4 regions of the Halomonas pelophila genome follow, and region 1 is predicted to be linked to each of the others. Evidence: predicted binding sites of a transcription regulator. Region 1 holds the regulator's gene; each other region holds the start of a gene.

Region 1 (7,754 bases):
CGGGCATCCTGCTCCACGAGGCGGTGGGGCACGGCCTGGAGGGCGACTTCAACCGCAAGGGCAGCTCGGCCTTCGCCGGGCGCATGGGCGAGCGGGTCGCCTCGCAGGGGGTCACGGTGGTCGACGATGCCACTCTGGCCGATCGCCGCGGCTCGATGTCGGTCGACGACGAGGGCACCCCGGGCCAGTGCACCCCGCTGATCGAGGATGGCATCCTGACCGGCTACATGCAGGACAAGCTGAACGCGCGGCTGATGGGCATGGCGCCTACCGGCAACGCCCGCCGTGAGTCCTTCGCCCACCTGCCGATGCCGCGCATGACCAACACCTACATGCGCGCGGGCAGTGATGACCCCACGGACATCCTGAAGAGCGTCAGCCGCGGCATCTACGCGGTGAGCTTCGGGGGCGGTCAGGTGGACATCACCTCGGGCAAGTTCGTCTTCTCGGCCAGCGAAGCCTACCTGATCGAGGACGGCAAGATCACCGCGCCGGTCAAGGGCGCGACCCTGATCGGCAACGGCCCCGAGGCCATGGGACGGGTCTCGATGATCGGCCACGACATGGAACTCGATACCGGCATCGGCGTGTGTGGCAAGGAGGGGCAGGGCGTGCCGGTGGGCGTCGGCCAGCCGACGCTCAAGCTCGATGAGCTGACCGTGGGCGGCACCCAGTCCTGAGGCCGACCCGGCGATTGTTGTCAGGCATTGAGGAGTGCCAGGGGCAGATCAGCGAGGAGGACCTACGCCAGGGGTGAGGAGCACTGCTCCAAAAGGGCTGGCCATGGATGGCCAGCACCGGACCTGCGAGCGAAGCGGGACACGAGAGCAAAGCAGGGCGTCGGTAGCGTACAAGGAAGTATTCACAGCGCCTCCTTGACGGTCCGGCGCTTCGGGGCCTGCCGGCAGATCAGCCCCGAGCAGCGTAAGGCTTACAATCCTGCGCCGTCACGGATCAGCTTGAACAACCGGCGGGCGTTGGTCGGCGGCTTGCCCTGATCGCGCTCGCGGCGAGCGTTGCGGATCAGCTGGCGCAGGGCCTGGCGCTCGATGTCGGGGAACTCGACCACGAAGGCCTCGACGGCGTCGTCGCCCTCGTCGATGAGCCGATCGCGCCACTGCTCGAGGCGATGAAAGGCATGATCGCGGCGCAGCTTTTCGTTCTCGATCTCGTCGAACACCGCCTGGATGCCCTCGAGGTCCTCGCCGCGCATCAGCTTGCCGACGTACTGCATATGGCGGCGGCGGGCCTCGCGGGCCTTGATGCGCCCGGTCTCCTCGACGGCGGCCAGCAGGTCGTCGGAGAGCGGAAAGCGCTTACGCTGGGCGTCGCTCATGGCGATGATCTGCTCGCCGAGCTGCTGCAGGGACTGCATCTCGCGCTTGAGCTGGGACTTGCTGGGCCGCTCGTCGGCCGGGGAGAGGTCATCCTGGGTCATGCCGGTTCCACTTCGTCGGGGTCGAATCGCGCCAGTATATCAGCCCGCGGCACGGGGCTGGACAATGCACCATCTTGAAGGTCGGCGACAGGCCGGCCGAGTAAGGAGAGACGTACATGACACAGGCTTTCGATGCCGCCGCCCAGCAGGCCCTGCTGGAGAGTCGCGCCCGGATGGCCCTGGACCTGGCCCGCCAGCTCGGGGCCGAGGCCTGCGAGGTGGGGGCCAGCGTCGATCAGGGCGTCGGCGTCAGTGTTCGCGAGGGCGAGGTGGAAACGGTCGAGCTGTCCCGGGATCAGGGGATCGCCGTCACCGTCTACGTGGGGCAGCGCAAGGGCAGCGCCTCCTCCAGCGATGCCGGCGAGGCCTCGGTGCGCGCCGCGGTCGAGAAGGCGCTGTCCTTCGCCCGCCACACCGGCGAGGACCCGGCCTCGGGCCTGGCCGAGGCGGCGCTGATGGCCACCGAGCTGCCGGACCTGAAGGTTCACCATCCCTGGCCGCTTTCCATCGACGAGGCCACCGAGCTCGCCCTGCGCTGCGAGGCGGCCGGGCGTGGCGTGACGGGCATCAAGAGCTCCGACGGGGCGAGCCTCTCCAGCGGCGAGGGGGTGCGCGTCTACGCCAACAGCCACGGCTTTCTGGGTAGCCAGCGCGGCAGCCGCCACTCGCTCTCCTGCATGCTGATCGCCGAGGACGCGAACGGCATGCAGCGCGACTATGACTACACCAGCGCCCGCGACCCTCGCGACCTGCTGGCCGCCGAGGCGGTGGGCGAGAGCGCCGCGCTGCGGACCCTGAGCCGCCTCGGCGGCCAGCGCCCGGCCACCGGGCGCATGCCCGTGCTCTTCGACCCGACCCTGGCCAGCGGCCTGGTCGGTCACCTGATGAGCGCCATCGCCGGCGGGGCGCTGTTCCGCGAGGCCTCCTTCCTCTGCGATCGCCTGGGCGATCCGCTCTTTCCCGAGTGGTTCAGCCTCGGCGAGCGTCCCATGGAGGTCGGCGCCATGGCGAGCTCGCCGTTCGACAACGACGGCGTGCAGACCCGCGACAACGTCTTCATCCGCGACGGTCGCCTGGCGAGCTATATGCTCTCGGCCTACAGCGCGCGGCGCCTCGGGCTCGAGACGACCGGCAACGCCGGCGGCGCCCGCAACCTGCGCATCACGGCGCCGCTTCAGAGCCGCGAGGCGCTGCTCGAGCGCATGGGGCGCGGCGTGCTGGTCACCGAGCTGATGGGGCAGGGTGTCAATGGCGTGACCGGCGACTATTCCCGCGGGGCGGCCGGCTTCTGGGTCGAGGACGGGAAGATCCAGCATCCGGTGGAGGAGTTCACCATCGCCGGCAACCTCGAGACGATGTTCCAGGGGCTGGTGGGCCTGGGCGACGATATCGATACCCGCGGCAGCATCCACACCGGCAGCTGGCTGATCGACGAGATGATGGTGGCCGGCAGCTGAGCCGGGCGGGACCTGGAGGCGTTTAACCCCGCGGTTGGTAGTTCTCGTCCAGGCCCAATCGCTCGAGCAGGCCCGTGAACAGGAACGCCTCCTGGCCCTTCAGGGAGCGTTTCAGGCAGTCCAGGTACTCGCGGCGGGAGTAGCGCACCCAGCGTGGGGCCTTGTAGGCATCGAGGTCGATGGCAACCAGGCGATGATCGCGGACCAGAAAATTATTGGTGTGCAGGCCGCGACAATGGATGCCGTGGCGATCGAACGCCTCCAGCGCATCGAGGTACTGCTCCTGAAGCATCGGCGAATCGAGAATGAGCTGTTTCAGGGGCGTGCCATGAATGTTCTCGGTCACCGAGCGGTAGCGTGCCGTCTCGACGATGGTCGGCGTGGCGATGCCGAGTTCATCCAACCGTTTGGCGATCAGGGCGAAGTTGTGGCCCGGGTAGGGGCGAATGCGCAGCACGTAGCGCAGACGATCGACGGCCTTCGGCTGGAAGGTCTTGATGAAGTGGTCGTGCTCAGGGTCGTAGTGGACGAGTGAGTACTTGCCGCTCTGGATCAGTTCCATAAATGGGCTCGGCAGGGTGAATAGTACCGGTCGTGGCGGCTATCGGTCAGGCGTCCTCGTCGAAACGGGCCTCGAAGAGCGCGGAGATGGCCTCGAGGGCCGCGTCGGCCTCCTCGCCCTGGGTGTGCACCTCGAGCTCGGTGCCGCAGGGCGCAGCGAGGATCAACAGCGACATGATGTTGCCGGCATCGGCCTGCTGGCCGCCGCGGTGCACGGTGACGTGCGCATCGAAGGGCTGGCAGCACTGCACGAGCTTGGTGGCGGCGCGGGCATGCAGGCCGCGTCGGTTGGTCAGGGTCAGCTTGCGGCTCGGCACGCCTCAGGCTCCTTCCTGAGGCGCGTCGATATCCATCGATGCCTGCTCGTCGGGGAGGCTGATCTGTACGCCCAGCTCGCGATGGCGCAGCCTGACGCCGGCGTGTCGCGCCGCCAGGTGGGCGGCCAGCCGCTCGGCCAGGTAGACCGAGCGGTGCTGGCCGCCGGTGCAGCCGACGGCCACGGTCAGGTAGCTGCGCTGACTGGTGCGATAGCGCGGCAGCCAGCGTTCCACCCAGGCGAGGATGTCGTCATGCATCTCGGCGACGACCGGGTAGCCGTCGAGGAAGGCGATGATGCTGGGGTCGCGTCCCGTGGCATCGCGCAGGGCCGGGTCCCAGTAGGGATTGGGCAGGCAGCGCGCGTCGAAGACGATATCCGCATCCAGGGGAACGCCGCGCTTGAAGCCGAAGGATTCCACGGTCAGGGTCATCTGCTCGGCGCGATGTCCCGCCACCTGGTCGGTGATGCGTCCGCGCAGCTCATGCACCGAGAGCCGGGTGGTGTCGATCACCAGGTCGGCGAGGTCGCGAATCTCCGAGAGCGCCTGCTCCTCGGTATCGATGGCCTCGGCCAGGGTCATGTCGCTATCGCGGGTGAGCGGATGGCGGCGGCGGGTGTGGGAGTAGCGCTCCAGCAGGATCCGCGCATCGGTGGTCAGGTAGACCACCTGGCACTCGAGGTCGCGGGTATGCAGGTCGTCAAGGAGCTCCGGGAAGCGCGCGAGGGCGTCGGGCAGGTTGCGCGCATCGATGCTGACGGCGATTGAGGAGCGCACGCTGCGGCCCTGCTGGAGCTCGTCGACCAGCGGCCCGAGCAGCATGGCCGGCAGGTTGTCGATGGCGTAGTAGCCCAGGTCTTCCAGCGCCTGCAGCGCGATCGACTTGCCGGAACCCGACCGGCCACTGATGATCACGAGCTGCATGCGGGTCTCCTGGTCGTGAAAGGGGCGGGCGGTGTCCCGGGAGGGATCAGCCGCCCTGGCGGCCGCTCGGGGCCTGTTGTCGTATCGCCTCCATGAGATGCTCATGAAGCTCGCGCTGGCTTGAGCTATGACGCAGACGCCCGCGGGTATCGGCGTCGTTCATCACGCCGGCGACCTGCCCCAGCAGGGCGAGGTGCGCCTCGTCGGCCTCCTCGGGCACCAGCAGCACGAAGACCAGGTCCACCGGCTCCCCGTCGATGGCGTCGAAGTCGACCGGCTCGGCCAGCTTCAGAAAGCCGGCGATGGGCGCCTTGCAGTGCGGGTTTCGCGCATGCGGAATGGCGACCCCGTGGCCGATGCCGGTGCTGCCCAGCCGCTCGCGGCCGATCAGGCGGCTGAATACCTCCTGGCTGTCGAGGCTGGGTGTGTTCTGGGCGATGAAGGTGCTGAAGAACTCCAGCACCCGCTTCTTGCTTCCCCCGGGCACGTCGAAGAGCGCGCGCTCGGGGGGCAGGATGGCGTCCAGTGTCATGATGGAGTCAGCGCGCGCCGGCGCCCTGGGCGCGGGCCTGGGCCTTTTCCTTGTGCTTGACCAGCTGACGGTCGAGCTTGTCGGCCAGCGCATCGATGGCGGCGTACATGTCATTCTCCATGGCCTCGGCATGGAGGTCGGCACCGGCGGCATGCAGGGTGCAGGCGGCCTGCTGGCGTTCCTTCTCCACGGAGAGGGTGACCTGCACGTTGGTGATGTTGTCGTAATGACGCTCGACGCGGGTCAGTTTTTCCTGCACATAGTCACGCAGTGCGTCGGTCAGTTCCACATGATGGCCGGTGATGTTGACTTGCATGACACGCTCCTTGCTCTTACGGGGTGTGAGTCGATTGTAACCCTTTTTGCCGTCCTGCATACCCCCTCGGTCGGGGGCAGCAGGACGCTCGTCGAACGGCGTCAATTCAAGTGCTTGCGCCCGCATCGGACGCCGGCATTGGGGAGTGTCGAGACGGCCATTCGCGGCGTTCAACGCAGGCGCTTGCGCTCGCTGGAGGAGGGGATGCCCATCCCCTCGCGATATTTCGCGACCGTGCGCCGCGCCACACCGATGCCGGCCTCGTCGAGCAGGGCGACCAGCCGGCTGTCCGAGAGCGGCTTGCGCGGGGGTTCGTCCTGGATCAGCTTGCGGATCCGCGCGCGAATGGCGGTGCTGGAGTGGGCGTCGCCCTCGCCGCTGCCGCCACCCACCTGGCTGGAGAAGAAGTACTTGAGCTCGAACATGCCGCGCGGGGTGTGGATGAACTTCTGGGTGGTCACCCGCGAGATGGTCGATTCGTGCATCTCCACGACCTGGGCGATATCGGCCAGGATCAGCGGCTTCATGGCCTCCTCTCCGCGCTCCAGGAAGTCGAGCTGGCGCACCATGATCTCGCGACCCACCCGCAGCAGGGTGTCGTTGCGGCTGGAGAGGCTCTTCATCAGCCAGCGCGCCTCCTGCAGGTGATCCTTGAGGAACTGGTTGTCCGCGCTCTTGTCAGCGCGACGAATCAGCGCGGCGTAGTCCGGCTGGATGCGCAGGCGTGGCATGGCCTCGGGATTGAGCTCCACCTGCCAGCCCTCGCGGGTGTGGCGGGCGACGAGGTCGGGAATCACGTAGTCGCTGTCGCCCTCGCCGAAGGCGCTGCCGGGGCGTGGGTCCAGCGAGCGCACCAGGCCGATGGCCGTGTCGAGGGTGTCGTCATCGAGGCCGAGGCGGCGCTTGAGCAGTCGGCGGTCATCGCCGGCCAGCGCCTCGAGGAACTGGCGCACCAGGCGGCGAGCCTGTGGCAGCAGCGGGGTGTCGTCGGGCAGCGTGGCGAGCTGCAGCAGCAGGCATTCGCGCAGGTCCCGGGCGAAGACCCCGGTGGGCTCGAACTGCTGGAGGCGCAGCAGTACCTGCTCGACCTCCCGGCTCCTGAGCCCGGCGAGGCCCTGGGCCTTGAGGCCGTCACGGATCTCCTCCAGGGGCTGGGTGAGGTAGCCGTCGCCGTTGACGGCGTCGATCAGGCTCTCGGCGATGCGCAGCTGGCGCTCGTCCAGGTCGGTCATCGCCAGTTGCCAGGCCAGGTGGCCCTGAAGGCTCTGGCCCGCGGCCTGGCGTTCGAAGTCGGGCGCCTCGCCGCCGGCGGGCGCGCCGCCCAGATCCTGGTAGGTGTCGGACCAGTCGCTGTCGGTGGTGAGTTCGGCGGGGATCTCGCTGGCCCAGTCGTCGTCGGGCGTCTCGCTCACCGCCTGTTCGCCGAACTCCTCCTCGACGTCCAGCAGGGGGTTGGATTCCAGCGCCTGCTGGATCTCCTGGCGCAGGTCCAGGGTCGAGAGCTGCAGCAGGGCGATGGCCTGCTGCAGCTGGGGGGTCATGGTCAGCTGGGTGCCGACGCGAAGCTGCAGGGAAGCCTTCATGGCCATGAGAGGAGTTCCCTCGACGTGCCGAAAAATCCCACCCTAGCCGCTGGGCGCGGGGGGTGCAACCGAAGAAATTGCAACAATCGTGCCATGCGCAAGCGGCATGCCGTCGGCGAATAACGACATTTATATCAGTCGATTGCGATCGAGGCGGCGGTCAGAGGCGGAAGTCCTGGCCCAGGTAGACGTCACGGACGCGCTGGTTGGCCAGGATCGCCTCGGCATCCCCCTCGGCGATGATCCGTCCGTCGCCGACGATGTAGGCGGTGTCGCAGATGTCGAGGGTCTCGCGCACGTTGTGGTCGGTGATCAGCACGCCGATGTCGCGGGCCTTGAGCTGACGGATGATGCCCTTGATCTCGCCCACCGAGATCGGGTCGACCCCGGCGAAGGGCTCGTCGAGCAGGATGAAGGCGGGCTCGGTGGCCAGTGCCCGGGCGATCTCGACCCGCCGCCGTTCGCCCCCGGAGAGGCTCATGCCCAGGTTGTCGCGGATGTGGGTCACGTGGAAGTCCTCGAGCAGCTCCTCGAGCCGGCGCTCGCGGCCCCGGCGGTCGAGGTCGCGGCGGGTCTCGAGGATCGCCATGATGTTGTCGGCGACCGACAGCTTGCGAAAGATCGAG
Region 2 (7,754 bases), on a different contig from region 1:
GAAATCGCGGGCGCGCAGGAACTGCTCCCGGTCGGCGCGATCCAGGCCGATCACCACCTCCGCGAGGTAGGGCACCCGGGCGATCTCCTCGACGATGTGGTCGAGCGCCGGTCCCTCGAGCTCGGCGAACAGCGACGGCAAGATCAGGCTCATCGGCCGGCGGGCGGAGAACGCGACCAGCTCCGCCTCCAGGGCCTCTACCGGTCGGCGGGTCAGGTTGTGGAAGTCGGTGATGATGCCGTTCTGGTGGAAGTCGCTCATGCCGGCACCCCGTCCTCTCGCGGCCCGGGCTCGGTCGGTGGCCTGCCCTCCTCCACCGAGCTCGGTCGGCGCTCGTCTCGCCCCCACCAGTGCTCCATCCCCTCGACCCAGCCATCGGGGCCGGTGGCCAGGCTGCGATAGAGCGATGCCTGGTCCGGTGACACCTCCAGGTCATGACAGCCGCGAATCACCACCGCCTGGTCGACGACCTCGAGCATGGCGATGTCGTTGGGGCCGTCGCCCAGCGCCAGGGTCCGGGGCCGGTGGCCGCGCAGCGCCTCGAAGCGCTCGATCAGCCAGGCGACGGCGCTGCCCTTGTGGCAGTCGCCGGTGACGTGCCAGAAGCGACCGCCTCGCACCAGACGCAGGCCATCGCCCTCAAGCCCCTCGCAGAAGGCCGCGAGGGGCTCATCCCCCTCCTCCCAGATCAGCGGCTCACTGCCCTCGCGTAGCCGGGCCAGGCGGGCCTGTGGTTCCGCCAGCCCGGTGAAGTCGACCAGCGCCTCCAGGGACATCTCGCTCATGGTGGTGAAGCGCACCCCCAGCCGCTCGCGCCAGACCGCGAGGCGCTGGCGGATGAGGCCGATATCGACCCCCAGGGTCCTGATCGCCAGGCCATCGGGGCCGGGCCCCCGATCGAGCCGGGCATGACTCCAGGCGAGAGGCAGGCCCGCCAGGGCGCCGTTCTCGGCGATGAAGGGGGCGTCCTCGAGGCCGAGCTCGCGGCGCAGCGGCAGGATCTCGCTGCGGGTCTTGCTGGTCACCGGGATCACCGGCACGCCCTCGGCCTTCAGCCGGGCGAGCCAGGGCCGGGCCGGCTCCCAGTCGTAGCTGTGGTGATCGAGCAGCGAGCCGTCCAGGTCGGTGAAGACCAGGCGGGGCGGGCACGCGGAGGGCGAAGCGGCTGATGGGGTCATGGCGGGTCCGGCTCCAGGATGGTGGACGCGTCATGCCCATGCAGGGGGCGTGCCAGGGCGCGGCCGACGCACCCCGCCGCGGGCGCATGGGCCCCAAGGGCGGGGCGCAGCCGCATCGATGCACCAGAAGCGAACATGAAAACGCCCCGCCAGGGTGCATCCTGACGGGGCGTGGAGGCGGCGCGGCGTGCCCGCGTCCGACTCAGTGGCGGCGGGTGTCAGCCACGATAGACCGGCAGGCGGGCGCAGACCGCCTCGACCTTGGCCTTCACCTCGGCCTCGATGGCGGCGGTGTCGGCACCCTCGGCCATGACGTCGAGGATGTCGCAGATCCAGCCGGCGAGCTCACGACACTCGGTCTCGCCGAAGCCGCGGGTGGTCACCGCCGGGGTGCCGATGCGCAGGCCGGAGGTCACGAAGGGGCTCTGCGGATCGCCGGGCACGGCGTTCTTGTTGACGGTGATGTGGGCGCGGCCCAGGGCGGCGTCCGCGTCCTTGCCGGTCAGGCCCTGCTTGATCAGCGAGAGCAGGAAGAGGTGATCCTCGGTGCCGCCGGAGACGATGTCGAAGCCGCGCTCGATGAACACCCCGGCCATGACCTGGGCATTCTTGACTACCTGCTGCTGGTAGGTCTTGAACTCGGGCGCCATGGCCTCCTTGAAGCAGATCGCCTTGGCGGCGATGACGTGCTCCAGCGGGCCGCCCTGGCCGCCCGGGAAGACCGCGGACTGAAGCTTCTTCTCGATCGCCTCGTCGCCCTCGGCGGAGAGGATCAGGCCGCCGCGCGGGCCGCGCAGGGTCTTGTGGGTGGTGGTGGTGACCACGTGGGCGTGGGGCAGCGGCGTCGGGTAGACCCCGGCGGCCACCAGGCCGGCGACGTGCGCCATGTCGACCAGCAGGTAGGCGCCCACCTCGTCGGCGATCTCGCGGAACTTGGCCCAGTCGATGATCTGGGAGTAGGCGGAGAAGCCGGCGATGATCATCTTCGGCCGATGCTCGCGGGCCAGACGCGCCACCTCGTCGTAATCGATCAGGCCGCTGTCGTTGAGGCCGTACTGGATCGCCTCGTAGTGCTTGCCGGAGAAGTTCGGGCGCGCGCCGTGGGTCAGGTGACCGCCGGCGTCGAGGCTCATGCCGAGGATGGTGTCGCCCGGCTTGACCAGCGCCTGGAAGACCGCGCCGTTGGCCTGGGAGCCGGAGTGCGGCTGGACGTTGGCGTAGCTCGCCCCGAACAGCTCCTTGGCGTAGTCGATGGCCAGCTGCTCGACGATGTCCACGTACTCGCAGCCGCCGTAGTAGCGCTTGCCGGGATAGCCTTCCGCGTACTTGTTGGTCAGCTGGCTGCCCTGGGCCTCCATGACCCGCGGGCTCGCGTAGTTCTCGGAGGCGATCAGTTCGATGTGCGCCTCCTGACGAGCGACTTCCTTCTGCATCGCATCGAAGAGGACATCATCGAAACCGGCAATCTGCATGTCACGGCTGAACATCGGCGGGAAACCTCGCATCACGGGAGAATCTGGGGGCGCCCATGATACCCCAGGCCCCGGCGGCTTTCACATGAAAGCCGATCACGGGCCACCGTCGAATCGTTCAAGCGCCCGGCCCTCGGCTCAGCGGCTTTCCACGCGCATCTCCAGGCGCTCCGGCAGCGCCAGGGGGTCGGCGGAGAGCGCCTCGAGCTCGCTCTCGGCGGGCAGGGTCAGGGCGATGGCAAGCTCGCTGGCCTCGCCCTCCATCATCGCCACCAGGCCGGTGAAGAGCGCCTCGATCTCCGGGCCGAGCATCATGCCGAACCCCTGGGCCTGGGTGCGCGCCTGCGCCAGGAACTCCGCCTCGCTGACGCCCTGGCTGGCCGCCATGATCGTCGGCAGCCGCCCGAAGAGTCCCAGATCGGTGAGCGTGGCGTCGATCTGCCCGCCGAGCAGGGTCAGCCCCTCCAGGCTCTCCATGCGGGCCAGGAACGCGGCGGGCGTCACGCCCTCGGGCAGACGCACCGGCAGGTCGGCGTCCAGCGCCCAGCCGAAGGCCTCGTCGGCGGTGAGCGTCAGCTCGCCCAGCAGCCGGCTGGCCGTCTCGCCCGACTCCCAGCGCCCGGAGGAGTCGGCGTCGATGCGCAGCCGCCCGCTGCCGTCGGTCAGCACGTTGCTGAGCATGCGCAGCCGCGTGCGCTCCGCCTCCGGGGCCAGGGCGATCATCCGTGCCAGATCGAGATCCAGCGCCTCGAGCCGGAAGCCGCCCTCGCCATCGGTCATGTCGCCATCGGCCTCGAGCGACGACAGGGACGCCACGAGCCGATCGAAATCGATGGCCAGGTCGCGCACCTCGAGGCGATCGAGCTCGCGATCCTCTTCCGCGCCCTCGAGGCCGCGCAGTCCCTCCACCCGGGCGAAGGCCAGGGAGAAGGTGCCGCTGCCGAACTCGTCGTCGCCCGCGGCCTTGCCCTTCACCCCGCTGACCTCCAGGGCGTCGAGGGCGTCGCGGCTCACTCCCGCGGCCTGCAGGCGCTCGATGGCGATCCGCCCGCGGCCCTCGCCGAACTCCTTGCCCAGCTCCTGCCCGGCGAACTCGGCGACAAGCGCCTCGACGGTGAGCCCCTCGACCGTGACGTCCGCCGGCCAGGTCTCCTCGTGCAGGGGCAGGACCGCCCGGGACGGCGCGTCAAGCAGCAGCGTCTCGGCGGCGAGCCGCGACTGCTCGCGACCGGGTGTCTCCAGGCGAATGCCCTCGATGCGCACCTCGTCGGGGCGGTCGTAGTCGCCGCTGACCACGTAGCGATCGAGCCACAGCTGCTGGCCATCGGGGCCGGCGAAATGCAGATCGTGGGCGGTGACGCGATCGCGAATCAGCGCCTCCTCGACCTCGCCGATCGTAAGCGTGCCCTCATCGGCGAACAGCGCCCGAAGATCGGCCTCCAGCCGCTCGGTCGGGCCGCGTTCGGTCGGGCCGTGTTCATCGGCCAGCGCCGGCAGGAAGATCGACAGCGACAGCGCGGCCAGCAGGGCCTGGCGGGACATCGAAAGCATGGCAACACCTCTCGAACCTGGGGGAAATAGACGTTGGGGAAATAGGGCGTGTAATACGGTGGGTGGGGAATGGCGTGCGCTGGCAGTCTAGCCGCCTCGCGCCGGCCCGGGCCAGGCTCAGCACGGCGCGGCCAGGCGCGCTTCCAGCCGCTGATTGATGAGCTCGAACAGGGCGAGACGCGAGGCGCGCTTGTCGTCGCAGGCGATCAGCGACCACTCGGCGCCCGGCGCCTGGGTGCGGGCGAACATCTCGTCGATGGCCACCCGGTAGTCCTCCCAGCGCTCGCGGTTACGCCAGTCCTCATCGGTGAGCTTATGACGCTTATGGGGCGTGGCGGCCCGGGCCTCGAAGCGGCGCAGCTGCTCCTCCTGGCTGATGGAGAGGAACAGCTTGCCGAGCACGGCCCCGTGACCCAGCAGCTGGCGCTCGAACTCGCGGATCTCTGCATAGGCGCGCCGCCACGCCGCCTCGGAGGCTAGCCCCTCGACCCGCTCCACCAGCACCCGGCCGTACCAGCTGCGATCGAAGATGGCGATGCGCCCGTCGGCCGGCAGGCGACGCCAGAAGCGCCAGGCCCAGGGCTTCGCGAGTTCCTCATCGCTGGGGGCGGCGATGCGGTGAACCCGGTACTGGCGGGCGTCCAGCGCCGCGGTGAGGCGATGAATGCCGCCGCCCTTCCCCGCCGCATCGAGCCCCTCGAAGGCGAGCACCACCGGGATGCGCCGACGGGCCAGCTCCCGGGCGTTACGGGCCAGCCGGCCCTGCGCCTCGACCAGCGCGGCGGCGTAGCTCGCCTTCTTCATGGGCGCCGAAACCCGGGGCTCGGCGCAGCGGATCGAGGGGGCCTCGAGGGCCTCGTCGACCGGCGCCTGCTTCACGACGCGGGGCGGGGCCGGCGCCGCGGTCAGGGTCTCGTGCAACAGGCCCGCCAGCTGCTCGAGCTGCGCCGCCGGGTCGCGGAAGGCGAGCCGGCGCCAGGGCGCGTGCTCGGCGGCGGTGGCCTCGCGCATCTCGCGCCCCAGGGCGTCGATGACGCCATGCTGCTGATGGCGCTGCCAGTCGCTGGCTCCGAGCTGCCAGGCGCGCGCCGGGTCGGCCTGCAGCGCCTGCAACTGGCGGCGCTGGACGGGCCGCTCGATGTCCATCCACAGCTTGAGCAGCACCACGCCCTCGGCGGCGAGCTCCGCCTCGAAGGCGCGGATCTCCGCCAGCCGGTCCCGGAAGGCGCCCGGCGAGAGGCGTCGCTCGGCCCGGGCGAAGAGGGCATCGCCGTACCAGCCGTGGATGAAGATGCCGATGCGTCCGCGATCGGGCAGGCGGCGCCAGAAGCGCCACCAGTAGGGGCGCTCCTGCTCCTCGCTGCTGGGCGCCAAGGCGTGCACCTCGGTGTGGCGATTATCCAGCCAGTGATCGAGCTCGTTGACCAGCCGCCCCTTGTGGGTGACGGCGTGCCCGGTCAGCAGCACGACCACCGCCCGCTCGCGGCGGTCGGCGAGGTCTAGCTGCGCCTCGAGCAGGCGGGCGCGCAGGGTGTGAGTCGTCATCGTCACCTCAGGCCTCGCCGAGCAGGCCGAGGCTCGCCGCCGGGGCCTGGCGACGCAGGCCCCGGGAGAGCAGGTGGCCGATGACGCCGATCAGCACGGCCCCCGCCAGCGGCAGGGTCAGCCACAGCCCCCAGTGGAAGCGCGGCGCCAGGTCGAACCAGGCGAGATAGATCCCGGCGGCGGCGAGCTCCGCCAGCAGGGCGCCCATCAGGCCGCTGGCGAAGCCGAGCACGGCGAACTCGGCCGCCTGCATCCGCGAGAGCAGACGATTGCCGGCGCCGAACACCCGCAGCAGGCCGCTCTCGTGGGCCCGCACCGGCAGGCTCGCCGTCAGCGAGGCATAGAGCACGCTGATACCCGCCAGCAGCACGAAGCCGAGCACCAGCTCCACCGCCCGGGTGACCTGGGTCAGCACCTCGCGCACCTGGCCGAGGATGGCCTCCACGTCGAGCAGGGTGACCCCCGGGAACGCGCGCACCAGCTCGCGCAGCAGGTCGCGATCGTCGTCGCCGAGGTGGAAGGCGGTGATGAAGCTGTGACCGAAACGCTCCAGCACCCCGGGCGGGAAGATCACGTAGAAGTTGGGCCGGAAGCTCTCCCAGTCGAGGCTGCGCAGGCTCGTCACCTCGCCGACCACTTCGTCGCTGCCGATGGTGAAGGTCACCTGATCGCCGAGGGCGAGGCCGAGACGCGCGGCCAGGCCGTCCTCCACCGAGATCGGCACCGCCGAGCCGTCGGCCGCCGAATCCTCCGCCGCCGGGCGCGGTTCGGCGGCCATCTCGTCGAGCCATCCCGCCGGCTCGCCGTCGGCGAACCACTGCCCGGCCACCACCCGGTTGCCCTCGGGCAGGGTCTCGCGCCAGGTCAGGTTGAGCTCGCGGCGCAGGGCGTTGTCGCCGCGCGATTCGGCCGGCACGGCCTCCTGGGGGACCTCGCCGTCGATGGCGCTGATGCGCCCACGGACCATGGGGTAAAGGGCGCTGCGCGCGTCCGCGGCGCCGGCCAGGGCCGCCTCGAAGGCGTTCCTCTCCTGGGGCTGGATGTTGATGGCGAAGTGGTTAGGCGTATCCTCCGGCAGCTGGGCCTGCCAGGTGCTGAGCAGGTCGCCGCGCACCAGGGCGATCATCGCCACGGCGAAGAAGGTCACCGAGAAGGCCAGCAGCTGGCCGAGGCTCGCCCGGCGTCGCCGCGCCAGCTGCTGGCCGCCCAGGCGCACGGCCGTGATCAGCCCCTCCGCCTTGCCGCCCTCCCGGGGCAGGCGCGCGGTGGCGCGCAGCACCAGGGCCAAGAGCATCCCGCCGAGCCCCCAGAGCACCGCCAGCATCACCAGGCCGCCGAGCAGCAGGCCGGCCGCGAGCCCCGGATCGCCGGAGTAGAGCCACAGCAGGCCGCCGAAGACCAGCGCCGCCACGCCCACCACCAGCCAGGCCGAGGGCGGGAGCGGGTCGAGCTCGCGGCGCAGCACCTTGAGGGCACTGACCCGCTTCAGGCGCAAGAGGGTGGGTCCGGCGAAGCCGGCCAGCACCGCCAGGGCGGTGAAGACCCCGAGCCACAGCGGCAGCATCCCCGGGGCGGGCAGGCTGAACGGCAGGAAGGTCGCGAGCAGCCGCACCAGCAGCGCCTGACCGGCCAAGCCCAGCAGGGCGCCCAGCGCCGAGGCCGCCAGCGCCAGCCACGCCAGCTGCAGCACGAAGAGCCGCAGCAGTTCGCGCTGGGTGGCACCGAAGCAGCGCAAGAGCGCCGCGGTATCCAGGTGGCGATCGACGTAGCGGCGGGTCGACATGGCCACGGCCACCCCGGCCAGCAGCACGGCGGCGAGCCCCGCCAGGCCCAGGTACTTCTCGGCCCGCGCCAGGGCATTGCCGAGCGAAGGACGGTCGCGACGCACGTCACGCACCTCCACGCCCTCGCGGCGCAGCCGCTCGAGCAGCGGCTCGACCCGCGCCACCGCCTCGGCGCTGCCGGCGGCCAGCAGCTCGAACTCCACTCGAGAGCCCTCCTGGACGAG
Region 3 (7,754 bases), on a different contig from region 1:
CATGGCGGCCAGCAGCCAGAGCCCGCCGCCCAGCGCCAGGGGCGGCCAGGCGCTGGCCAGCTCGAGAGACGGCGTGAGCCATGGCGTGCGGGGCGCCAGCCACAGGGCGGCCCCGGCCAGCAGGCCGAGCTGCAGCAGCAGGTGGCAGGTGAGCACGGTGGCGCGGGCCAGCGGCCGGCGGGGAAACAGGAACTGTCGCATGGGGGATCCTCCCGGGGGAATGCACATCGCGGCGATGAGGCGTGCCGACCTCCGTGTCGGGCGAGGCGTGATGCTACCCCAGTTCCCGTCCTCCTGCAGTCCCGGCGTGTTACCGGCGTTGCCGGTTGACCAACCCCGGGGCGCTTGCCAATGTTGAATGACGGACGAAGGCGGGCGTCCCTCGGACGGGCCTTCGTCCACCCACCGGCTTCGAGGAGCGACTATGACGACCTATATCGTGGTGGCGGATGCGGCGCGGGCTCGCCTGTTTACCCGCGATGGACTCACGATCAGTGAGCTGGATAGCCTGGTGCACGCCGAGGGGCGCCTGCACGAGGGCGATCTGGTCACGGATCGCGGGGGCGATGTCCACGAGTCGGCCTCGACCACGGCCCGCAGTGCCGGCGGAGAGAGCGTGGCGACCCAGCATCATGAGGAGATGTTTGCCCGCGAGGTCGCCGAGCGGCTCTATCGCGCCCGCGTCGACAACAGCATGGAGAAGCTGATCCTGGTGGCCCCGCCGCGTTTTCTCGGCCAGCTGCGCGACAAGGTCGACGGCCCCACCGCCAAGCGGGTGATCCACTCGCTGGCCAAGGACCTCACCAAGGCCTCCCTCGCCGATATCCAGGAGGCGGTCCGCGACCTCCGCTAGGCCTCTTTCGCGTCAGGCGGCCCGGCCATTGAGCCGGGCCGTTCTTTGTCAGGGCTTCGGCGTCAGGGCACCTGGGGCAGGTCGATCTGGTCGCTGCGGCGAATGCCCTCGGTCATCTGGCGGCACAGCTTGAGGAACTCGCGCATGCCGGTGGCCAGGTACTTGTGGCGGTGCCAGATGAAGGTGAACTGGCGGCTCAGGTCCAGCTCCGGGGTGGCGATGGGCACCAGGCTGCCGCGACGGAAGGCGTCACGCAGCGCGAGCTTGGAGACGCAGCCGATACCGAGCCCCGACTCCACCGCCCGCTTGATGCCCTCGGTGTGCTCCAGCTCGAGCAGGATGTTGAAGCGCCCGCGGCGGTGTCGGGCGGCCTGCTCCAGGGTCAGTCGGGTGCCGGAGCCCTGTTCGCGCATGATCCAGGCTTCGCGCAGCAGCCGGTCGAGCTCCACCGGGCCGCCGCGTGCCAGCGGATGGCGTGGTGAGCAGAACACCGCCAGCTCGTCCTCCACCCAGGGCTGGGTGATCACGTCCTCCTCCTCGCACTGTCCCTCGATCAGCCCCAGGTCGAGCTCATGCTGGCGCACGCTCTCGATGATGGTGCGGGTGTTGCGCACCGAGAGGCGCACCCGGCTGCCCGGGTGGCGCTGCATGAAGTCGCTGATCAGCAGCGTCGCCAGGTAGTTGCCGATGGTCAGGGTGGCGCCCACGTCGAGGATGCCGATGCCCTGCTGGCCGCGCAGCAGCTCCTCCACCTCCTCGGCGCGATCGAGCAGGGCCACCGCCTTGGGCAGCAGCTGGAAGCCCAGCGCATTGAGCTTGAGGCGCTTGCCGAGGCGATCGAGCAGCCGGCAGTCGAACTGGCGTTCCAGCTCGGCCAGGGCGGTGCTGGTCGCCGACTGCGAGAGCGCCAGGGCGCGGGCCGCCCGGGAGACGCTCTCGTGCTGGGCGACGGCGACGAAGACCTCCAGCTGGCGCAGGGTGTAGCGCATGACGCTCCTTGGCGGGTGTGATCTCTAGAGCTTATATCCAGAGTATAGATAAGCGTTATCCATACAATCCATTTAACAGATAAACTCCCGGCTCTTAGAATTGCTGTATCGATCTATTGGGCAAATTTATTCGTTTTTGGAATATCAAAAGGAGTCGGCATGAGCAAGTTTGCGCTTGAGGACGTTCTCAGTGTGCACCACTGGAACGACACCCTGTTCAGTTTCCGCACCACCCGGGAGCGCAGTCTGCGCTTCAAGAACGGCCAGTTCGTAATGATCGGCCTCGAGGTGAACGGCAAGCCGCTGATGCGGGCCTACTCCATCGCCAGCCCCAACTACGAGGACCACCTGGAGTTCTTCAGCATCAAGGTGCAGGACGGCCCGCTGACCTCACGGCTGCAGCACCTCAAGGTGGGCGATCAGATCATGGTCAGCCGCAAGCCCACCGGCACCCTGGTCACCGACGACCTGCTGCCGGGGCGCAACCTCTACCTGCTCTCCACCGGCACTGGCCTCGCGCCCTTCATGAGCCTGATCCAGGACCCGGAGGTCTACGAGCGCTTCGAGAAGGTGGTGCTGGTGCACGGCGTGCGCAACGTCAACGAGCTGGCCTACGCCGACTTCATCCAGAAGGACCTGCCCGCCCACGAGTACCTGGGCGAGGAGATCAGCGAGAAGCTGGTCTACTACCCCACGGTGACCCGCGAAGAGTTCCACACCATGGGGCGGCTGACCGATCATATCCGCAGCGGCAAGCTCACCGAGGACATGGGCCTGCCGGCCATCGACCCGAAGCAGGATCGCGCCATGATCTGCGGCAGCCCGGCGATGCTCGACGACACCAGCGCGCTGCTCGACGAGCTCGGCTTCACCATCTCGCCGCGCATGGGCGAACCCGGCGACTATGTGATCGAGCGCGCCTTCGTCGAGAAGTAAGCGCCGAGCTTCAAGCACCGAGCCGTTCGGTGACGGGCGGTAGGTAGCGAGGCAGAAACACGAAACCCCACCGGGCTAACCTCTGGTGGGGTTTCTTGCTACTTGCTACTGGTCACCTGGACCAAGGTGCCGCCTGGCGCCTAGACCGCGTCCTTGCCGGTCTCGCCGGTGCGGATGCGCAGCACCTGTTCCAGGGCGGTGACGAAGATCTTGCCATCGCCGATCTTGCCGGTGTTGGCCACCTGGGTGATGGCATCGATCACCTTCTCGGCCATGTCGTCGTCCACGGCCACCTCGAGCTTCACCTTGGGCAGGAAGTCGACGACGTACTCGGCGCCGCGATAGAGCTCGGTGTGCCCCTTCTGGCGGCCGAAGCCCTTGACCTCGGTAACGGTGATGCCCTGGACGCCGATCTCGGAGAGCGACTCCCGTACGTCGTCGAGCTTGAACGGCTTGATGATGGCGGTCACCAGTTTCATGGTCTTGATCCTCGTCGTGTCCGTGGGTCGGTGGCGAGCGCCGCCACCCTTGCCGTACTCATTGTGCCAGAGCATACACCCGGTGTGAGAGGAATGAAAAAGCCCCCCGAAGGGGGCCAGGACGTGCGCATGGGCTCACACGGGGGCGCGTCTCACGACTTGGCGACGCCGAACTCGGGGTAGGCCTCCAGGCCGCATTCGGTCAGGTCGACCCCCTCGTACTCCTCCTCCTCGGTGACCCGGATGCCCATCACGGCCTTGAGGATCAGCCAGACGATCAGGCTCGCCACGAACACCCAGAGGAAGATGCCGAGGATGCCGATGATCTGCGGACCGAAGCCGGCTCCGCTGTTGGTCAGCGGTACGGCCAGCACGCCCCAGATGCCCACCACGCCGTGCACGGAGATGGCACCCACCGGGTCATCCAGCTTCAGCTTGTCCAGGGTCACGATGGCGGCGACCACCAGCAGGCCACCCACGGCGCCAATCAGCGCGGCACCCAAGGCGCTGGGCGAGAGCGGGTCGGCGGTGATGGCCACCAGGCCCGCCAGGGCGCCGTTCAGCGACATGGTCAGGTCGGCCTTGCGGAACCACAGTTTGGCCAGGATCAGCGCGGCGATCACGCCGCCGGCGGCGGCCGCATTGGTGTTCACGAACACCTGGGCCACGTTGTTGGCGGAGGAGACGTCGGACATCTTCAGCTCGGAGCCGCCGTTGAAGCCGAACCAGCCCATCCACAGGATGAAGGTACCCAGGGTGGCCAGCGGCAGGTTGGCGCCGGGGATGGCGTAGATGCTGCCGTTCTTGCCGTACTTGCCCTTGCGCGGGCCGAGCACGATGACCCCGGCCAGTGCCGCCGCCGCACCGGCGAGGTGCACGATGCCCGAACCGGCGTAGTCGGAGTAGCCAACCTCGGCCAGCCAGCCGCCGCCCCAGGTCCAGTAGCCGGACACCGGGTAGATGAAGCCGGTCATGACCACGGCGAAGGCCAGGAAGGCCCACAGCTTCATGCGCTCGGCCACGGCGCCGGAGACGATGGACATGGCGGTCGCTACGAACACCACCTGGAAGAAGAAGTCCGAGCGCATGGAGTAGTAGGGGGCGTCATCGCCGCCGGCGAGCACCGCCTCGACCCCGTTCTCGCTGCCGATCAGCGCGCCCAGGCTCGGCAGGAAGCCGCCGGCATCGCTGGAGTACATCAGGTAGTAGCCGACCAGCAGGTACATGGTGCAGGCGATCGCGAACAGGGCGATGTTCTTGGTGAGGATCTCGGCGGTGTTCTTGGAGCGCACCAGGCCCGCCTCGAGCATCGAGAAGCCGGCGGCCATCCACATCACCAGCACGCCGCAGATCAGGAAATAGAAGGTATCGAGCGCGTAGCTCAGTTCGGGAAGTTCACTCATGGGTGTCTCTCCACGTCGGGAAGGAAAGGGAGGGGCCGTCAGACGGCATCGGCACCGCGCTCGCCGGTGCGGATGCGGATCACGTCCTCCAGCGGCGTGACGAAGACCTTGCCGTCGCCGATCTTGCCGCTGTTGGCCGCGCTGCAGATGGCGTCCAGCACGGTCTCGAGGCGCCCGTCGTCCACGGCGACCTCGACCTTGACCTTGGGCAGGAAGTCGACGACGTACTCTGCACCGCGATAGAGCTCGGTGTGGCCCTTCTGGCGGCCGAAGCCCTTGACCTCGGTGACGGTGATGCCCTGCACGCCGTTATCGGCGAGCGCCTCGCGGACGTCGTCGAGCTTGAAGGGCTTGATGATGGCGGTGATCAGCTTCATGACGGATCTCCCCTGCTGAAGGTGGGCGGCGTGGTGCCCCCCGAGAAGTGGTTGTCCTGACGCTGCGTAAACCGTGCCACTTTCCACGATAATTTCGTGAAATCAGTTGGCTGTAGGGAGATGTCGGCTCGCCATTCGACGGCGTGCGCGAGGCGTGCGGAGAGTGTGCACTCTTCTGGTGCCTGGGCGTGGCGCACGTGCACCAGAAGCAGGCAGCGGCGGATGATGCGCCCTGCCGGTGGCTTGCGTATCCTCTGGACAGGCATCCACTCACGATTCAGGAGAGACACCATGGTGAGCCACGATCGCATCAGCCGCCTGGCCCAGCAGATCGGCGACCGGCTGCAGGGGGCGTCCCAGGCCCCGGAAGAGGTGCAGAAGGGCATCCAGCAGGTGGTCAAGGGCGCCTTCGATCGCCTGGAGCTGGTGTCGCGGGAGGACTTCGACATCCTGATGGACGTGATGCAGCGCACCCGGTCGCGGGTCGAGGCGCTGGAGCAGCAGGTGGCGGCGCTGGAAGAGGCGCTGGATGCCGACGCCTCGCAGGAAACGGCGAGCGCCTCGGCCGAGGCGCTGCCGGAGGCGCCGAGTGCTGCCTCCGCGAGCGAGTCGAATCCCGAGCCCGGCCCCGGCCCCGAGGCAGGCAGCGATGATTCGCGCCCCGAGGAAGACGCCGGCGCCGGCGAGTCCCACCGCTGATCCTCGCCCGGTGGGGGCGCCCCTCGCCGGGCGCCCCTCGCCGGGCGCCCCCCGCCGGGCGCCCCCCGCCGGCCTGGTCTAGCCTGAGGGCAGACAGGCAGCGAGGGATCGCGCATGACGCTGGCAATCATCCACACCCGGGCCGGCCTCGGACTCGAGGCGCCCGAGGTGCTGGTCGAGGTGCATCTGGCCAATGGACTGCCCGGCATCACCCTGGTGGGTCTGCCTGAGGCCGCGGTGAAAGAGAGCCGCGAGCGCGTCCGCAGCGCCCTGGTCAACGCCGGCTTCGACTTTCCCCTGCGCCGCATCACCCTCAACCTCGCCCCCGCCGACCTGCCCAAGGAGGGTGGCCGCTTCGACCTGCCCATCGCCCTGGGGCTGCTGGTGGCGTCGGGCCAGGTGCCGCCCGAGGCCCTCGACGGGGTCGAATGCGCCGGCGAGCTGGCCCTGGACGGCCGGCTGCGACCGCTCAGCGGGGTGCTGCCGATGGCCATGGCCACGCGCCAGGCGCGCCGCCGGCTGATCGTGCCTCGGGCCAACGCCGATGAGGCGGCCCTGGCCGGCGACCTCGAGGTGCTGCCCGCTGATCACCTGCTCGAGGTGGTGGCCCACCTGCTCGGCCAGACCCCGTTGCTTCGCCACCGTGCGCCTGGCCCCGCCCCGGCGTCGGAGCCGGGCCCGGACCTCGCCGACGTGCGCGGCCAGCACCAGGCCCGTCGCGCCCTGGAGGTGGCGGCCGCCGGTGGCCACAACCTGCTGTTCGCCGGCCCGCCCGGCACCGGCAAGACCATGCTGGCCAGTCGCCTGCCGGGCATCCTGCCGCCCCTGACCGAGCAGGAGGCGCTGGAGGTGGCGGCGATCCGCTCGGTCAGCGGGCTGTCCCACGCCGCCCAGTGGGGCGTACGCCCCTTCCGTGCCCCTCACCATACGGCGAGCGCCGTGGCCCTGGTGGGCGGCGGATCGAAGCCGCGACCCGGGGAGATCTCCCTGGCCCATCGGGGCGTGCTGTTCCTGGATGAGCTGCCGGAGTTCTCCCGTCACGTGCTGGAGGTGATGCGCGAGCCCATGGAGTCGGGGCAGATCCATATCGCCCGCGCCAACCACGAGCGACGCTTCCCCGCCGGCTTCCAGCTGGTCGCGGCGATGAACCCCTGTCCCTGCGGGCACCTGGGCGACCCGCGCCGGCCCTGCCACTGCACGGCGGCACAGATCCAGCGCTACCAGTCGCGGCTCTCCGGTCCGCTGCTCGATCGCATCGACCTCCAGGTGGAGGTGCCGGCGCTGGCGCCGGAGCAGCTGACCTCCCGGGAACCGGGCGAGTCTTCGGCGGTGGTGCGCGAGCGGGTGCTGGCGGCGCGGGCGAAGCAGGCCGCCCGCGGGGGACTCAATGCCCAGCTGTCCGGACGCGCCCTGGAGGAGGCCTGCGGCCTTGAGGCCGAGGATCGGGCCTGGCTCGCCGGCGTGCTGGAGCGGCTCAGGCTGTCGGCGCGGGCCTACCATCGGGTGCTGCGGGTGGCCCTGACCCTGGCCGATCTGGCCGGGGAGGCGCGCCCCGGGCGCGACCAGCTGATCGAGGCCATCGGCTATCGACAGCTCGATCGGCTGCTCAAGGGGTGATGGCTCAAGGGGCTTTGATGGAAAGGGTGACGCCGCCCGCGGTCAGAGGGCCGTGGCGTCCAGGGCTCCGCTGATCTCGGTGCGCCAGGCGGGCTCATCGCGTCCCAGGTGGCGCAGCGTCAGGCTCAGGCGGTAGGGCAGCAGCTCGCGGTCCGAGAGTGTCAGGCGGGGGCCGTCGGCGGCCAGGCGGCTCTCCAGGCGCCACTGGTTGTCGTGGCCGCCTGCCGCCATGGCCGCTCGCCACTCCAGCACCTGGGGGCCGTCGTCGACCGCCAGCAGGGCGCGGGTCAGGCTCTCGAGCAGGCGCCCGTCGGTGAGCCCCAACCGCGCATCGACCTGTGGCATGGCCAGCAGCAGGACCTCATCGACCGCCGGGTGCGGCAGGGGCGGGGTCGCCGTGA
Region 4 (7,754 bases), on a different contig from region 1:
GACCCCCGCCCGGTGGCAGGCCGTCCAGTGCTCGCGTACCGCCTCCCGGGCGATGGCGTTGAGCGACAGCGGCGCGCGCTCGGGGCGGTACTCGGGGTTGGCCAGCCGCGTCAGCGACAGGAGCTGCATCGCCAGTCGTGCGGTGCGGCTACTGGTGGCCTGCATGGCGACCAGGGCCTCCCGCCAGCGGGCCGGATCCTCCTGGCGGAGGGCCAGCTCGGCGCGTGCCGAGAGCCCCGCCAGCGGCGTGCGCAGCTGGTGCGAGGCATCGCCGATGAAGCGCTCCTGATTGGCGCGTACCCGGCGCATCCGGGCGAGAAGCTCGTTGACGGTGTCCCGCAGCTCGGCGAGCTCGCGCGGCAGGCGCAGCTCCAGCGGGGCGAGGGTGCGCGGATCGCGGCTGCGGATCGCCCGGCGCAGGCGGGTCAGCGGGGCCAGGGCGGTGCGGATCGCCAGCAGCAGCGCGACGATCGCCAGCGCCGCCATGGCCAGGATCATCGCCAGGTTGGCCCGCCACAGCTCGCCGGCCAGGGCATCACGCCCCTCGCGGCTGTGGGCGACGCGCACCTCGAAGGGCTCACGCAGCTGCCACTCCTCGAGGCGTGTGCGACGCACTCCCTGGCGCAGCGACAGGCCCTGCCAGGCGACGTCGCGGTAGAGCAGGGTGTCGTCGTCCGACAGCGCCTCGCGGTCATCCCCCGGCAGCTCGGCGTTGCCGGTGATCATCCGGCCGCGGCGGTCGACCAGGCTATAGAACACCCGCTCCTCGGCGTCGGTGGCCAGCATCTCCAGCGCCGCCGGCGGCAGGTCGAGCCACAGGCGGTCGTCCTGCCACTGCACCTGTTCGGCGATGGCCAGGGAGGCGGCCTCGAGCAGGCGGTCGAAGGCGCGATCGGCGGTGCGTCGCGCCTCGAACCAGGCCTGCAGCAGCATCAGGCTGCCCAGCACCAGCAGCGGCAGCAGCAGCCAGGCCAGCAGGCGGCGAGAGAGGCTGTCGCCGCGTTTCACTCGGCCTCCAGCAGGTAGCCCAGGCCGCGCACCGTGCGCAGGGCCACGGCGCTGCCGGCCAGGCGCTTGCGCAGCCGGTGCACATAGACCTCGATGGCGTTGTCGCCCATGGCGTCGCCCTGGAACGCCTCCTCGGCGAGCCGGGCCTTGTCCACCGGCGTGCCGGCATGGTGCATCAGGCAGGCGAGCAGGCGCTGCTCCCGGGGCGGCAGGGTGAGCGGCTCGCCCTGGAGCGTGAAGCGCTGCTGTTGGGTGTCGAGCCTGAGGGGCCCCACCGTCAGCGCCGCGGCGGGGCTGCGGCGCCGGAGCAGGGCACGCACGCGCGCCTCGAGCTCGTCGAGGGCGAAGGGCTTGGCCAGGTAGTCGTCGGCGCCCAGGTCGAGGCCGCGGACCCGGTCCTCCACGGCGCCACGGGCAGTGAGGATCAACACCGGAGTGGCGCGGTCATGCGCCCTCAGGGCCTTGAGTACCTCCAGCCCGCCACAGCCCGGCAGGTTCAGATCGAGCAGCACCAGCGCGACGCCATGGTCCGCGACCGAGAGCCGCGCGCGTGCCGCCAGGCCCTCGCCGAGGTGGCAGACCTCGTGGCCCTCCAGGCGCATGGTTTCGGTCAGCGTCTCGGCCAGCAGGGCATCATCTTCCACCAGCAGCAGTGTCATGGCCCCGTCTCCCCTGAGTCGCTGCCCGGACCGGCCGCCAGCGCCGCCACGGCAGCCTCCAGCGCGGCCCTGGCGCGCTGCGTATCCAGGCGACCGGCCGGGCCCGAGAGGGCCAGCCAGCGCGGCGGCTCGATGGCGTCACCGGGCAGCGCCTGGCACACCATGGCGCCACCGGGCAGCGCCGGGCGCGGGTCGTCTTCCTCCGTCACCGCCCAGCGGTCGCCCGGGTGCAGGTCATGACGCAGGGCGGTCTCGGGCAGCGTGACCAGCCGACACTCCGCCATGCCGTCCTCCACCTCGAGCAGGGTCGCGGTCTCGCCGGACTCGATCGCCAGGCGGGCCAGCAGGGGCTGGATGCGCCTCGCCAGATGCCGGCCGGGCAGGTGCCGACGCGCCAGGCGCACCGGGGCATGGCCGAGGTGCCAGCGGCCGTGGTCGTCACGCTGCACGTAGTCGAAGCGGGCCAGCGAACCGAGCAGGCGCAGCAGGGTGCTCTTGTAGTAGCCGGTGGCCTGGGCCAGCTCGGCCAGGGTGAAGTATTCCTGCGCGGAGTCGAAGGCCTCGAGCACGGTCAGTGCGCGCTCCACGGCCTCGACGCGGTCCTGTGCCATCTGCGGTTCGAGCCTCCGTTGTGTCCTGCGTTTGTCACCTGCCCATGAGAGGTGCTCACGGGGCTATTTCCGCCGGGCCCTCCGCCGGGTCGAGCCGTGGACGGGGTGAGCGGTGCCGGCTTGAACTTTGGTCGCAATCGGGCGCCGGAGCGTTGACGCTCCATGATCCGGAGCCTAACTTTCTGTCCTGAGGAACGATGTTCTGCCTTACAGAATTGTAAGGAAGGCCGACAGGTTCCGCAAGCCGATCATCACATAACGACTTCACAAGCCCGATGTCAGGAGGAACGCCCGCCATGACCCTCAAGCGCCCCGTCCAGCTGGTAGCGATCACTGCCCTCGCCACTACCGCCGCAACAGCCTTCGCCTTCGAGCCCGAGGGCAAGGTGGAGTGTCTGGCCCCCGCCGATCCGGGTGGTGGCTGGGACTTCACCTGCCGCAGCGTGGGGAAGGTGATGGAAGATCTGGATATCGTCCCGCGCAGCGTGCAGACCATCAACATGGCCGGCGCCGGCGGTGGGGTCGCCTATGCGCACACCGTCAGCAAGCGTGCCGGTGATGAGCAGCTGCTGGTGGCGGCCTCCACCGCGACCACCACGCGTCTAGCCCAGGGCCAGTTTCCGGGCATGACCGCCGACATGGTCAACTGGATCGGTGCGCTGGGCGCGGACTATGGCGTGATCGGCGTATCCGTGGACTCCGAGATCGATGACCTCCCCGAGATGATGGAGGCCCTCAAGGAAGACCCGCGCAGCGTCAAGTTTGCCGGTGGCAGCGCCAAGGGTGGTTGGGATCACCTCAAGGTCTTGATCGCCGCTCAGGCGGCGGGCGTCGAGAACTTGCCGCGCATTCCCTACCTCTCCTACAACAATGGCGGTGAGGCTCTGACTCAGGTGATCGGTGGCCATGTGGATGCCTTCACCGGCGACATCACCGAAGCCCAGGGCTTCATGGAGTCCGGTGACCTCCGGGTACTGGCCATACTGTCCGATGAGCGCCTGCCCGGCGATTACAGCGATATCCCCACCGCCAAGGAGCAAGGCATCGATGCCGTCGGCCCTAACTGGCGTGGCTTCTATATGCCGGCAGATATCTCCGACGAGGCGAAGCAGTACTGGGTGGACGCCATGGATACCATCTACGCCAGCCAGGAGTGGAAGGACGTCATGACCAACAACGGCCTGATGCCCTTCCACATGAGCGCCGGTGAGTTCGAGACCTTCGTCAAGGGCCAGATCGATGACATCGAGCAGCTCTCCAAGGACATCGGGTTGATTCAGTAATGACCTTCAATGATCGCATCTTCGGAATACTGATGATTGTCCTGGCCGTCGCGTACGGCTGGGGCACAACTCAGTTCAACGAACCCTTCGGCGGGACCGAGGCCGTCGGCCCCGAAACCTTTCCACGACTGCTGGCCGCCGTTCTGGCCCTCTCCAGCCTGTACATGATCGTGCGGCCGGACCCGGATAACGCCTGGCCCTGGAGCCGCACCGGCATCGAGCTGATCGTCGCCGTGGTCGTGCTGATCCTCTACGCCGCGCTGCTGCAACCGCTCGGCTTCATCATCAGCACTACCCTGGCCGTCGGCACCCTGTGCTGGCGCATGGGTTCTCATCCGGTCAAGGCCTATGTCACCGGGGCAATATCCGGTGTGGTGGTGTACCTGCTGTTCAACTTCGCCCTGGACCTCGCGTTGCCGCTGGGCCTGCTCTCGTTCCTGGAGGTGAGTTGATGGAAACGCTTGGCTTCTTGATGGACGGGTTCGGCGTCGCCCTGGCACCGCACAACCTGATGTTCGCCTTGCTCGGCGCCTTCCTGGGTACCCTGATCGGGGCGTTACCGGGACTGGGTCCGGCCAACGGGGTGGCGATCCTGATCCCGCTGGCCTTCACCCTGGGGCTCGCCCCGGAAACCGCGATGATCATGCTGACCTCGGTCTATGCCGGTGCCATGTACGGCGGGCGCATCTCGTCGATCCTGCTCAACATTCCCGGTGATGAGCCGGCCATGATGACCTGCCTGGACGGCTATCCCATGGCCCAACAGGGCAAGGCTTCCGAGGCACTGGCCATCTCCGCCGTGGCCTCCTTCATCGGCAGTCTGATCGCCACCATCGGCCTGATCCTGCTGGCGCCGCTGCTGGCCGACTTCGCCTTGACCTTCGGACCGGCCGAGTATTTCGCGCTCTTCCTGCTGGCGTTTGCCACTCTGGGCGGCATCACCGGCAAGAACCCCATGAAGACGGTCGTCGCGGCGGCCATCGGCCTGATGATCGCCACCGTCGGCATCGACAACACCGGCGTGCAGCGCTACACCTTCGGCGTGCTGGAACTCTACGAGGGCGTGGATTTCATCATCGCCATCGTCGGCCTGTTCGCCATCTCCGAGTTGCTGTTCTTCATCGAGGAGAAGGCCGGTGGCGGCAAGGAAAAGATGGCCGTCAACAAGCTCACGCTGAAATGGAAGGACATCCGCAACATCCTGCCATCGAGCATTCGGGGCGGGGTGCTGGGCTTCATCGCCGGCGTGCTGCCGGGCGCCGGCGCGTCGCTTGGCAGCTTCATCGGCTACACCCTCGAGAAGAAGGTGATCGGCAAGAAGGGCTACTTCGGCAAGGGCGACCCGCGCGGCGTGGCCGGTCCCGAGGCCGGCAACAACGGCGCCTCCAGCGGGGCGCTGGTGCCCATGCTGACGCTGGGCGTGCCGGGCAGCGGCACCACGGCCGTGTTGCTGGCGCTGTTGATCTCGCTCAACATCACGCCGGGTCCGCTGATGTTCACCCAGAACGCCGACATCGTCTGGGGCGTGATCGCCGCACTGCTGATCGGCAACTTCCTGCTGCTGATCCTGAACATTCCGCTGGTCGGGATCTTCGTCAAGCTGCTCTCGGTGCCGCCGATGTACCTGCTGCCGGTCGTCACCATGATCGCCTTCGTGGGGATCTACTCGATCAGCAATACCACCTTCGATCTGTACTTCATGGTGGCCTTCGGGGTGGGCGGCTACGTGCTGCGCAAGCTGGAGATCCCGCTGGTGCCGGTGATCCTCGGCCTGCTGCTGGGGCCGGAGATGGAGAAGAACCTGCGCCACGCCATGGACATCGCCGACGGCGACTGGACCATCCTGTGGGACAGCGGACTGGCCATCGGCCTCTGGGTGTTCGCCGGCCTCGGGCTGATCCTGCCCTACATCGTCGGCCCGCTCCTGCGCCGTCGCATGAAGGTGACCACCGGCACGGGTAATCCGGAAGGCGACTGAGCCCTATGGCGTTCGTCCTGCCCGCGGGGGTGTCGGCCAGGCCGGCGCCCCCGTCTTGCGTCTGGCCCTCGCGCCCCATCGTGGTGCGCTGCACCATGGTATCGGGCGATGAGGGAGCGGCGGGGCGGGCGCCTGCTCCAGGAAAGCGCACGATGGCATATGCCGCCCCTCGTTGAGCTTCTGCCAATAGACTGATTCGCCGAGGTAAAGCCGGCACGATGGCGATGTGGCACATCCCTTGCGATACCAGGGTAGAGGCATTCTCGCGATGGCCTCCTGCGCTGGACTCATCGACAACAACATCGCTCGCAAGGAGCTCTCATGATTCCGTCATCCGCTTTCCGTTCTTCCCGCTGGCTGGCCGCGTCCCTCCTGAGCCTGGGCGTGGCGGCACCTGCCCTGGCCCAGGAGGACCCGATCAAGGTCGGTATCCTGCACTCGCTCTCCGGCACCATGGCCATCAGCGAGACGGTGCTCAAGGACACCGTCGAGATGCTCATCGAACAGCAGAACGCCGACGGTGGCCTGCTGGGTCGCCAGCTGGAGGCCGTCGTGGTGGATCCGGCCTCCGACTGGCCGCTGTTCGCCGAGAAGGCCCGCGAGCTGCTGGCCCAGGAGGAGGTCGACGTGATCTTCGGCAACTGGACCTCGGTGTCGCGCAAGTCCGTGCTGCCGGTGGTCGAGGAGCTCAACGGCCTGCTCTTCTATCCGGTGCAGTACGAGGGGGAGGAGTCCTCCGAGAACGTCTTCTACACCGGGGCGGCCCCCAACCAGCAGGCGATTCCGGCCGTCAACTACCTGATGAACAACATCGGCGTGGAGCGCTGGGTGCTGGCTGGCACGGATTATGTGTATCCGCGTACCACCAACAAGATCCTCGACGCCTACCTCAAGTCGCATGGCGTGGCCGACGAGGACATCATGATCAACTACACCCCCTTCGGTCATTCCGACTGGCAGAACATCGTCTCCGAGATCAAGGCGTTCGGCAGCCAGGGCAAGAAGACCGCGGTGGTCTCGACCATCAATGGCGACGCCAACGTGCCCTTCTATCGGGAACTGGGCAACCAGGGCATCGACGCCGCCGACATCCCGGTGGTGGCCTTCTCGGTGGGCGAGCAGGAGCTCACTGGCATCGACACCGCGCCGCTGGTCGGGCATCTCGCCGCCTGGAACTACTTCATGAGCGTCGATACGGACACCAACTATGACTTCATCGACGCCTGGATCGAGTACACCGGCGATGACATGGCGGTGACCAACGACCCCATGGAAGCCCATTACATCGGCTTCAACATGTGGGCCGAGGCGGTACGCAAGGCCGGCACCACCGAGGTCGACGAGGTCAAGGACGCCATCATCGGCGTCAGCGTCCCCAACCTCACCGGTGGCTATGCGGCCATGATGCCCAACCACCACATCACCAAGCCGGTGCTGATCGGCGAGATCCAGGATAACGGCCAGTTCTCCATCGTCTGGGAGACCCCCTCCACCGTGGCCGGCGATGCCTGGTCCGATTACCTGGAAGGCTCGAAGGACCTGATCAGCGACTGGCGCGCCCCCCTGTCCTGCGGCAACTACAACGTCGTGAAGGGCAGCTGCGGTGGCCAGGCCGAGGTGGCCTCGGCCGAGTAAGCGCCCCTATCGACTTACCAAGCGATCAGGGGATCCGTCGACAAGCCCTCGCGAGGGCTTGTCGACGGCAAAGCCCCCAGCGATACCGCCAACGGCGATCGCCCTGAGGCATTCGCTGGCCTGGTTGGTCCGAGATACGCCATCTCTTCACTTCTATAGGACACGCCCATGAGGATGATCCGCTCCCTCGTGTCGGGACTGATGCTCTGCCTGCTCGTCGGGTGGGGGGTATCGGCCCAGGCCCAGTCGGCGACGACACCCGCTGGCCAGTCCCTGCTGGAGTCCCTCGATGCGGCGTCCTACGCCCGGATGGATGGAGTCATCGAGGCCATCGTCGCCAGCGGCGACGAGCGCAGCCGTGGCTGGCTGGAAGCCCTGCTCGGCGGAAAGCTGCAGCGCCACAAGGAGAGCGGGCGTTTCGTCGTGGTGCTCGAGAACCGGGGCCGGAACTGGCCGGTGGTCGATGCCCTGACCGGCGAGGACCTCGGCGAGATGTCGCGCCGTGAGCTCGACCGCATCGGCATCAACAATGCGCTGCGCGGCCAGCTGCAGAGTGTCCTGGCGGTGCTCGACCTGCGGG

Evidence for each region. Region 1 encodes sigma-54, which starts transcription at its own class of promoters, with help from an activator protein. Its sites were predicted from a motif close to TGGCACNNNNNTTGCTNT; they were not measured.
Region 2: a site for sigma-54 is predicted at 1,216-1,233, ahead of ABE957_RS14755 (HAD-IIB family hydrolase). Genes of this name have one in related genera too.
Region 3: a site for sigma-54 is predicted at 5,099-5,116, ahead of ABE957_RS13260 (P-II family nitrogen regulator). Genes of this name have one in related genera too.
Region 4: a site for sigma-54 is predicted at 5,767-5,784, ahead of urtA (urea ABC transporter substrate-binding protein). Genes of this name have one in related genera too.

What each region holds. Positions count from the first base shown of each region.
Region 1 is NZ_JBEGCI010000002.1:176,162-183,915, forward strand. It holds gene tldD (metalloprotease TldD) at 1-680, shown strand, start outside; gene yjgA (ribosome biogenesis factor YjgA) at 932-1,438, opposite strand; gene pmbA (metalloprotease PmbA) at 1,555-2,895, shown strand; gene ABE957_RS02595 (BUD32 family EKC/KEOPS complex subunit) at 2,918-3,457, opposite strand; gene ABE957_RS02600 (HPr family phosphocarrier protein) at 3,504-3,773, opposite strand; gene rapZ (RNase adapter RapZ) at 3,777-4,697, opposite strand; gene ABE957_RS02610 (PTS sugar transporter subunit IIA) at 4,744-5,229, opposite strand; gene hpf (ribosome hibernation-promoting factor, HPF/YfiA family) at 5,237-5,545, opposite strand; gene ABE957_RS02620 (RNA polymerase factor sigma-54) at 5,716-7,134, opposite strand; gene lptB (LPS export ABC transporter ATP-binding protein) at 7,289-7,754, opposite strand, start outside.
Region 2 is NZ_JBEGCI010000014.1:6,266-14,019, forward strand. It holds gene ABE957_RS14750 (glycosyltransferase family protein) at 1-261, opposite strand, end outside; gene ABE957_RS14755 (HAD-IIB family hydrolase) at 258-1,178, opposite strand; gene glyA (serine hydroxymethyltransferase) at 1,397-2,665, opposite strand; gene ABE957_RS14765 (hypothetical protein) at 2,789-4,201, opposite strand; gene ABE957_RS14770 (polyphosphate kinase) at 4,319-5,746, opposite strand; gene ABE957_RS14775 (ABC transporter permease) at 5,754-7,754, opposite strand, start outside.
Region 3 is NZ_JBEGCI010000011.1:120,966-128,719, reverse strand. It holds gene ABE957_RS13290 (hypothetical protein) at 1-201, opposite strand, end outside; gene ABE957_RS13285 (host attachment protein) at 425-853, shown strand; gene ABE957_RS13280 (LysR family transcriptional regulator) at 916-1,842, opposite strand; gene ABE957_RS13275 (ferredoxin--NADP reductase) at 2,002-2,778, shown strand; gene glnK (P-II family nitrogen regulator) at 2,919-3,257, opposite strand; gene ABE957_RS13265 (ammonium transporter) at 3,410-4,660, opposite strand; gene ABE957_RS13260 (P-II family nitrogen regulator) at 4,699-5,037, opposite strand; gene ABE957_RS13255 (accessory factor UbiK family protein) at 5,329-5,736, shown strand; gene ABE957_RS13250 (YifB family Mg chelatase-like AAA ATPase) at 5,851-7,353, shown strand; gene ABE957_RS13245 (putative periplasmic lipoprotein) at 7,396-7,754, opposite strand, start outside.
Region 4 is NZ_JBEGCI010000023.1:12,107-19,860, forward strand. It holds gene ABE957_RS17570 (sensor histidine kinase) at 1-1,008, opposite strand, end outside; gene ABE957_RS17575 (response regulator transcription factor) at 1,005-1,667, opposite strand; gene ABE957_RS17580 (helix-turn-helix domain-containing protein) at 1,664-2,278, opposite strand; gene ABE957_RS17585 (Bug family tripartite tricarboxylate transporter substrate binding protein) at 2,575-3,561, shown strand; gene ABE957_RS17590 (tripartite tricarboxylate transporter TctB family protein) at 3,561-4,013, shown strand; gene ABE957_RS17595 (tripartite tricarboxylate transporter permease) at 4,013-5,539, shown strand; gene urtA (urea ABC transporter substrate-binding protein) at 5,861-7,174, shown strand; gene urtB (urea ABC transporter permease subunit UrtB) at 7,349-7,754, shown strand, end outside.